DNA from 2 places in the Mesorhizobium sp. M1273 genome. Region 2 is predicted to be linked to the other one. Evidence: predicted binding sites of a transcription regulator. Region 2 holds the regulator's gene; the other holds the start of a gene.
The links. The regulator PhoB, encoded in region 2, activates phosphate uptake and scavenging genes when phosphate is short. The targets are predictions, from matches to a motif close to TGTCATNNANCTGTCAT.
Positions count from the first base shown of each region.

Region 1: ppk2 (polyphosphate kinase 2) is a predicted target of PhoB. The motif match lies at 2,407-2,423, and genes of this name have one in related genera.

Region 1 covers NZ_JAMYLV010000016.1:42,996-47,415, forward strand. The annotation lists gene NKH30_RS18390 (GntR family transcriptional regulator) at 1-528, shown strand, start outside; gene NKH30_RS18395 (DUF982 domain-containing protein) at 625-882, shown strand; gene NKH30_RS18400 (hypothetical protein) at 934-1,092, opposite strand; gene NKH30_RS18405 (aldo/keto reductase) at 1,206-2,249, opposite strand; gene ppk2 (polyphosphate kinase 2) at 2,530-3,450, shown strand; gene NKH30_RS18415 (dihydrofolate reductase family protein) at 3,500-4,147, opposite strand.
Region 2 covers NZ_JAMYLV010000005.1:191,718-196,137, forward strand. The annotation lists gene pstA (phosphate ABC transporter permease PstA) at 1-26, shown strand, start outside; gene pstB (phosphate ABC transporter ATP-binding protein PstB) at 23-826, shown strand; gene phoU (phosphate signaling complex protein PhoU) at 859-1,566, shown strand; gene phoB (phosphate regulon transcriptional regulator PhoB) at 1,583-2,272, shown strand; gene NKH30_RS08385 (ROK family protein) at 2,282-3,526, opposite strand; gene xylF (D-xylose ABC transporter substrate-binding protein) at 3,812-4,420, shown strand, end outside.

The DNA.
Region 1 (4,420 bases), on a different contig from region 2:
TTGCTGCGGCTCGAGACCGAAGGCCTGATCTGCCGCGACGGCCGCGGCTGGACGGTCTCGCCAATCAATCTTGCCGAGCTGGAGCAGATCGCCGTCTATCGCGAGGCGGTCGAGGTCGCGGCAGTCAGGCTGACTTGCACCTTGCAGGACAGAAGTGCCGTCGAAATCATCGAGGCGATGCTCGATTCCTGCGACGACAAGACGCCGCGCGAGGAATGGCATCGCGTCGGCAGGGATTTTCATATCGAGCTGGCACGCCTGTCAGGCAACGAGTTCCTGTTCAGAGCGGTTCGCGATGCGATGACGCGCCTGTCGCGCGCCCGCTGGCTCGAGGTTCGCGACGAGGCAGCGCTCGGCCGTGCCTGGGCCGAACACCATGCCATTCTGTCGGCGGTGCGGGCCGGCGATGCCGATACCGCCGCCCGCCTGCTTTCGGCCCATATCACCGGCAGCCGCGACCGGCTGGTGACCTCGCTGCGCAACGACCGGCGCGGCCTGCGCGCCCGGGGATTTGCCGTCGTCGCTTGAGTGAGGATCGGCTGCCATTGATCACGAAAAGAGCAGATGAGCGAAGAATGCTACTTTCGGTCTCGCTTCGCAAATGCCGATGGCGTAAGAGCGGCGATGGAAAACAACCGATTTGACACACCCGTGACCGTCAAGGGCGCGGCGGGAAGCAATCAGCTCTTGCGTACGGCCCGCGAGGCTTCCGACTACCTCCTCAACAATTGGCCCGGCAAGCGCAGCCCCAAGCACCGCGAAGCGTTGCAAGCCTGTCATGATGCGCTGGCCGGCGACAAGCCGGCCATGAACGCAAGACGGGCCTTCATTGCCGCCGCTCGTGAAGTGAACGTCTTCGTCAGCGACAAGGCGCCTGCCTGAGGCATAGCGGGATTTGACCGAGGCCCGGCCCGCCTGGCAGCCCGGATATCATCACTCTGCCGTTTCGGTTTTGGTTTGGGACTCGCTCTCGCCCTCGGGCTTCGATCGCTCCTTGGCTGCGACCTTGGCAGCCTGCTTTTCCGCCTTCTTGGCAGCCTTCTGCCGGTCGCGTTCCTTGCGTTCCTGACCGTAGTTCGGTGCTCGTGCCATATCGTTTCCTTTCGTTGTGCTTGGCCTTTGCCTAGGAGCATTGGACCGCAAACACAACACCGCAAGGCACGATCGGGCTCCATATCTCGGCGCAGTCCGGAGAGCCCGGCTTTTCAGGCGCCGTCGCGGTCGAGAACGAGATCGGCCGGCCCGAACCGGTCCTTTGCCGTGAATTGCTGGTGCCAGTAGGGATAGAGCACGGGCGGCCTGCTGACCACATTGAGCCGTGTGCGCTCCTCATCGGCAAGCACAAGGCTTGCAGCGGCGATATTGTCTTTGAAATGGGCTTCGGTTCGTCCGCCGATCACCAGCGAACTGACAGCGGGCCGGCCGAGCAGCCAGGCGAGCGCCACCTGCGCCGCCGACACGCCGTGATTATTGCCGATATCGATCAGCGTGTCGACGATCCGCCACAGCCGGTCCTCGTCGCGGATCGGCGGTTCCGACCAGCCGCTGAGCTGGCGGGCGGTCGGCTGGTCACGGTGGTATTTGCCGGACAGCAACCCGCCGGCAAGCGGGCTCCAGACCAGCACGCCGAGCCCCTGGTCGACCGAGATCGGTAACAATTCATACTCGGCCTCGCGCGCTTCCAACGTGTAATGGATCTGCTGGGTGACGAAGCGTGGCTGGTGATGACGGTCGCTGATCCCCAGCCCCTTCATCACTTGCCAGCCGGAATAATTGGAGCAGCCGACATAACGGACCTTGCCCTGCGCGACCAGCGTGTCGAGCGCGGCGATGGTTTCCTCAAGCGGTGTCAGGCCATCCCACTCGTGCAGGAAATAGATGTCGATGACATCCGTCCTGAGCCGCTTCAGGCTCCTCTCGCATTCGCGGATCAGATGGTAGCGCGACAGGCCTTCATCATTGGGGCCTTTGCCGATCCGCATGCGCGCCTTGGAGGCGATCAGCACGTCGCCCTTGCGCTTGCCGCCAAGCGCCTCGCCGATGATCTCTTCCGACACGCCGTTCGAATAGACATTGGCGGTGTCGATGACATTGACGCCGGCATCGATGCAAAGGTCGATCATCCGGCGCGCCTCGTCGAGGTCGGTCTTGCCGACCGCCGAAAACGCGCCGCCGCCGCCGAACGTCATGGTGCCCATGGTCAGCGTCGAAACCTTCAGCCCGGAACGGCCGAGAGTGCGGTATTCCATGTCGTGTCCTCACAATTTATCGGGAAAGGGCGTTGCAGACGACAGCCCTCAATGAACCGGCTATTTGTAGGATAATTCGTTCCGCTTGTCGCCCGTTCCGCAGGGCAAGCTCGATCACATCTTGCGGATTGAAACGCACAGCCAGCGCAGTAGTGGCTGCAATAAAACCGTCATTGCCGGCCTATACTAACATCGGTCCAGCGCTTCGATTTCCGGCCGCCGGGCCGGGCGGCAGAGCGCCTGACAGCGGCCGGCAAGGCCTGTAAGCGGAGCAGCGTAAATGACCGAGATAAAACAGAATTCCCCGGCCAGGGACTGGCTGGAAGCGGAACTCGCCGACACGCTGGATGAAGACTATGAGCTGGAAATCTCGGAGCCGGCGCTGTCGATGGAGATCGCCAAGATCTACAAGAATGCACATCCGCCATCGATCGACCGCCTGCAGTATTTTCGCGATCTCATCACGCTGCAATCCGAGTTGATCAAGCTGCAGTCCTGGGTCGCCTATCACAAGAAGAAGCTCGTCGTGGTTTTCGAGGGCCGCGACTCGGCGGGCAAGGGTGGTGTTATCAAGCGCATCACCCAGAGGCTTAATCCGCGCATCTGCCGCGTCGCAGCACTTCCGGCGCCGACCGAGCGCGAGAAGTCGCAATGGTATTTCCAGCGCTACGTTCCGCATCTGCCGGCCGGCGGCGAGATCGTGCTGTTCGACCGCTCCTGGTACAACCGCTCCGGCGTCGAGCGGGTAATGGGCTTTGCCCAGCCGGATCAGGTCGAGGAGTTCTTCCGCGACGTTCCGGATTTCGAACGCATGCTGGTCCGCTCAGGCATTACGCTTGTCAAATACTGGTTTTCGATCACCGACGAGGAGCAGCAGATGCGCTTTTTGATGCGCATCCATGACCCGATGAAGCAATGGAAACTGTCGCCGATGGATCTCCAGTCGCGCGTGCGCTGGGAGCAGTACACCAAGGCCAAGGAAGAAACGTTCGCCCGCACCAATATTCCGGAAGCCCCGTGGTTCATCGTCGAGGGCAACGACAAGAAGCGGGCACGGCTGAACTGCATCGACCATCTGCTCAAGCAGATGCCCTATGAGGAGGTGCCGCACGAAGAGATCACACGGCCGGAGCGCGTCTTCAATCCCGAATACGAGCGCCAGGTACTGCCGCGCGAACTGTATGTGCCGGAGAAGTACTGACTAAAGCGGCGAGGAGGGCGGCGCCTCCATGGCGGCGCCCTGCAACAAGCTAGGTGCGCTCGATGATGACATGCGTGGCCTTCGGCGTCGCGACCTGCTCGCTGCAGCGATAGCCGAGCTTGGGCATGTCGATGCCGGCAAAAAGGCTCTCGCCGGCGCCTAGCAGGACCGGTGAGATCGCCAGATGCATTTCGTCGATGAGCTTTTCCTTGAGATATTGCCGGATCGTAGAAACGCCACCGCCCAGCCGTACATCCTTGCCGTCAGCCACTGCTTTCGCCTTTTGCAGCGCTGAGTGGATGCCGTCGGTCACGAAATAGAAAGTCGTGCCGCCCTCCATGACAATGGGATCACGCGCATGGTGCGTGAGCACGAAGACCGGCACGTGGTAGGGTGGGTTGTCACCCCACCAGCCTTTCCAGCTGTCATCCGGCCATTCGCCGCGGATCGGCCCAAACATGTTGCGGCCGAGGATCCATGCGCCGACATTTTCGAAGCTGCGTGCTGCGAACGCCTCGTCGGTGTCCGTGGTCCCGCCATCCTTGCCGAGGACCATCTTGCGGAAGGTGCGGGTGCCGAACATCCATTCGTGCAGGGCTTCTCCGCCAACACCCAGCGGGTTCTTCAGGTCTTGGTCGGGACCGGCGCCGAAGCCGTCGATCGACAGGGTGAAAGCGCTGACGCGAAGCTTGGACATGGGAGCCTCCTCGATAACCAATTGTGACATGCAAGCAGTTATCGGGGTAGCTTAACTGATTGCATTTTGCAAGCGGTATTTTTGCTGGCGGGGCAATCGCTTCCAAATCATGTTGGAATAACCAATCTCAATGTCGGCGCCGCCCGTCATCCGCCTGCCGGCCCCTTCTCCCTGTATAGTGACGGGGAGAAGGGGCCGGCCGCAACGTCGATGTTTTTGCAACGCTGGAGATTGGTAAAATCTTTTACGAACGCGTCTTTCTCCCTGCCACTT
Region 2 (4,420 bases):
TTACCGGACGCAGAGAGGACAGATGACACAGATGTTGTCCCCAGACATGACGATGGCCGAAACGGTCGCCGAGAAGACGAAGATCGAGGTCAAGAATCTCAACTTCTACTACGGCCAGAGCAAGGCGCTGAAGGACATCAGCCTGTCGCTGCCTGAGCGCAGTGTCACGGCCTTCATCGGCCCTTCGGGCTGCGGGAAATCGACGCTGCTGCGTGTATTCAACCGCATCTATGAGCTCTACCCAAAACAGACGGCCGAGGGCCAGGTGCTGCTCGACGGCAAGAACATTCTCGACCGGTCGCAGGATCTCAACCTCCTCAGGACCAAGATCGGCATGGTGTTCCAGAAGCCGACGCCGTTCCCGATGTCGATCTACGAGAACATCGCCTTCGGCGTCAGGCTCTACGAGAACCTCGGCAAGTCCGAGATGGACGGCCGCGTCGAACAGGCGTTGAAGCGCGCCGCGCTGTGGAGCGAGGTCAAGGACAAGCTCAACGCCAGCGGCTTGAGCCTATCCGGCGGCCAGCAGCAGCGGCTCTGTATCGCCCGCACCGTGGCCGTGAAGCCGGAAGTCATTCTGCTCGACGAACCGGCTTCGGCCCTCGACCCGCTGTCGACTGCCAAGATCGAGGAACTGATCGACGAATTGCAAGCCGACTACACGATCGTCATCGTCACCCACAACATGCAGCAGGCGGCGCGCGTGTCGCGCCAGACGGCCTTCATGTATCTGGGTGAACTGGTCGAGTTCGACCGGACCGAGAAGATCTTCACGTCGCCCCGCGAGAAGCGCACGCAGGACTACATCACTGGCCGCTTCGGCTGAGCCGTTCCGATCATGCATATGAGGACAGGACCATGGGCGAACACACAGTCGCTTCTTTCGACGAGGATCTCGAGCAGATCAGCAAGCTGATCCGCGACATGGCCGACCTCGCCGGTTCGATGGTCGGCGGGGCGACCAAGGCGCTGTTGAATTCCGACAACGTGCTGGCGCAACGCGTCGTTTCCGACGACGCCATCATGGATGCGCGTCAACGCGAACTGGACGACCGCGCCATCACCCTGATCGCCAAACGCCAGCCGATGGCCCACGATCTTCGCCATGTGGTCGGAGCGATCCGCATGGCGGGCGACCTCGAACGCATCGGCGACCTTGCCAAGAATATCGCCAAGCGCGTGAGTGCGGTCGGCCTCAGCGCCACGCCGCGGGACCTGTCGCATTCCATCGACGCGATGGCGCAGCTGGTTCTCATCCAGGTGCAGGGTGTCATCGAGGAATATGCTGCAGGCGATGCGGCCGCGTTGGCCAAGCTTCGTGCCGCCGACGAGCGCATCGACGTTAAATACACGTCCGTGTTCCGCGAGCTGTTGACCTACATGATGGAAGATCCGCGCAACATCACCGCTTGCACGCACCTGCTGTTCTGCGCCAAGAATCTGGAGCGGATCGGCGACCATGTCACCAACATCGCCGAAAATGCGTATTATGTGCTGACCGGCGAGCAATTGCCGGTCAATCGTCCGAAGCAGGACGAAACGACAATGTCCGCACCGGTGACATGATGGGGGTGCCCAGCCGATGATCGCACCACGCATAATGGTGGTGGAGGACGAGGAGCCGTTGGGTGTGCTGCTCCGCTACAATCTCGAATCCGAAGGCTACCAGGTCGAGGTGGTGACACGCGGCGACGAAGCCGAGATCCGTTTGCAGGAGAATGTGCCCGACCTTTTGGTGCTCGACTGGATGATACCAGCGGTTTCCGGCATCGAGCTCTGTCGTCGGTTGCGGGTGCGCCCCGAAACCGAGCGGCTGCCGATCATCATGCTGACCGCGCGCGGCGAGGAGAGCGACCGGGTGCGCGGTCTTTCGACCGGCGCCGACGACTATCTGGTCAAGCCGTTTTCGACACCGGAATTCATGGCCAGGGTCAAGGCGCTGCTGCGGCGCGCCAAGCCGGAAGTGCTGTCCAGCGTGCTGAAGGTCGGCGACATCGTGCTCGATCGCGAATCGCACAGGGTCTATCGCAAGAAGAGCGAAATCAGGCTCGGGCCGACCGAATTCCGGCTGCTCGAGTTCATGATGCGGCATCCGGGCCGTGTCTTCTCGCGCAGCCAGTTACTCGATAATGTCTGGGGGGAGACAATCTACATCGACGAACGCACCGTCGACGTGCATGTCGGGCGGCTGCGCAAAGCCGTCAACAACGGCCGGATGCCGGATGTCATCCGCACCATCCGCGGCGCCGGCTATGCGATCAGGGAAGATTGACCCGCCTGGTCAGGCTACGTTCTTTCTGACGCTGGGCCTCATTTGCGCGCCCGGCGCGAAAATCTCCTGGTCGACGAAGCTTAACGCCCGCATCGCGCAGCCTTCGCGGATCAGAGGCAATTCGTTCGGCTCTGTATCGAAGGAGATCGAGCCTGAATGCTGGCCGCCGGCGGTCTGGGCGATTGCCTTCCGCAAGGCCGGCTCGATCAGATCGAAGGCGGCGGCACTGGCGCCGACCATCGCGACCGGTGCCGGATCGATCAGCGCGAACAGCGAGCCGAGACCGAAACCCAGCGCTTCGCCGGCCTTGCGGTAGGCCTCGCGTTCCGGCCCATCTTTCTCGCGCGCCCGGGCCGCCAGTGCGCGCATGTCGGCGTCGCTGACGTCGGCGACCGGTTCGCTGTCTTCGCTCATCTGCCTGGCGTTGCGCCAGATGGCGTAGTTGCCGGCATACGCCTCGATGCAGCCGCGCCGCCCGCAACGGCAGAGCGCGCCGCCCGGACGATGGATCATGTGGCCAAATTCGCCGCCCGAGGAATGCGTCCCGGTGAACAGTTCGCCCTTCAGCACCAGCCCCATGCCGATGCCATGCGAAAGCAGGATGGCGATGAAGTCATCGCGATAGCGATCCGGATTGCGCCAGCGCAAAGCCACCGCCATCATGTTGCAGTCGTTCTCCACCGTTGCCGGGATGCCGAATTCGTCCTCCAGCATGTCGGCAAAGGCGATGTCGGTCTGCGGCGTGATCGGCGACCACAGCATGGCGCGTGCAGGGGAGTCGGTAATGCCCTGAATCGCCAGGGCGATGCGGGCGACACTGCGGACGTCAAGATCTGGATCCTGCAGCCGGCGCCGGACGATGGCCATGCATTCACGGATCAGCTCGTCGCGCGGCATAGTCAGCGTGTCCAGCCGGCGCTGTTCCTCGGCGACCACCTGTCCCGTGTAGTCGATAATGGCGGCCGAAAGGAAATTCAGCGACAACACCACGGTCAGCACCGCCGCCGCTTCCGGGTTGAGGGCGAGGCCGACTTGCGGACGACCGCGTTTCAACGAAACGGGCTCACTTGGCTTGCTCTCGGCGAGGATGCCTTCCCGTATCAGGTCGGAAGAAATCGCCGATATGGTCGAATGACTGAGGCCGGTGGTAGCTGCGATCTCAGTACGCGATGGCTGGCCGGCCCGGCGCACCGCCGAGATCACCATCGCCCGGTTGCGCCGGCGCAAATCGTCATGGCGGATTCCGACCGACATTGTTTTGCTTTCCTCCCGGTTGCCGCGGCCGCTCATGAACCGGAAGCCGTCGGTAATGTCCGACAAATAGTGTCGGATGAGGCAAATAGTGTCAGATGCAGGTGGCGCTGTCATCGTTTATTCCGACGCTCGAAAAAACTCGCAGAGTCATCAAAATCCATCAGAATCGATGTTGACAGCAGCCGGAGATCGGACCAGTATTTTTTCGAGGCTCGAAAAAATTAGAGCTTCTAAGCTGGTCTTTGAGCCAATTGGTCACGCCGTACGCGGCGCAGGGAGGATATGATGAAGAAATTCACGACCGCCATTCTGGCGGGTGTCGCCATGACGCTGGCGCTGGCGTCGGTGGCGCAGGCTAAAGACAAGGTCATCGGCGTTTCCTGGTCGAACTTCCAGGAAGAGCGCTGGAAGACCGACGAGGCCGCAATGAAGGCGGCCATCGAGGCCGCAGGCGACAAGTATATTTCCGCCGACGCACAGTCCAACCCCGGCAAGCAGCTCACCGACGTCGAGAGCCTGATCTCGCAGGGCGCCAACGCACTGATCATCCTGGCGCAGGACGCCTCGGCCATCGGGCCGGCCGTGCAAAAGGCGCTGGACGAAGGTATTCCGGTTGTCGGCTACGACCGGCTGATCGAGAACAAGGACGTCTTTTACCTGACCTTCGACAACAAGGAAGTCGGCCGCATGCAGGCCCGGGAAGTCTTCAAGGTGAAGCCGGAAGGCAACTACGTCTTCATCAAGGGTTCGGGTTCCGATCCGAATGCCGATTTCCTGTTTGCCGGTTCGATGGAGGTGCTGAAGGCGGCAATAGACAGCGGCAAGATCAAGAATGTTGGCGAGGCCTATACCGACGGCTGGCTGCCGGCCAACGCTCAGAAGAACATGGAACAG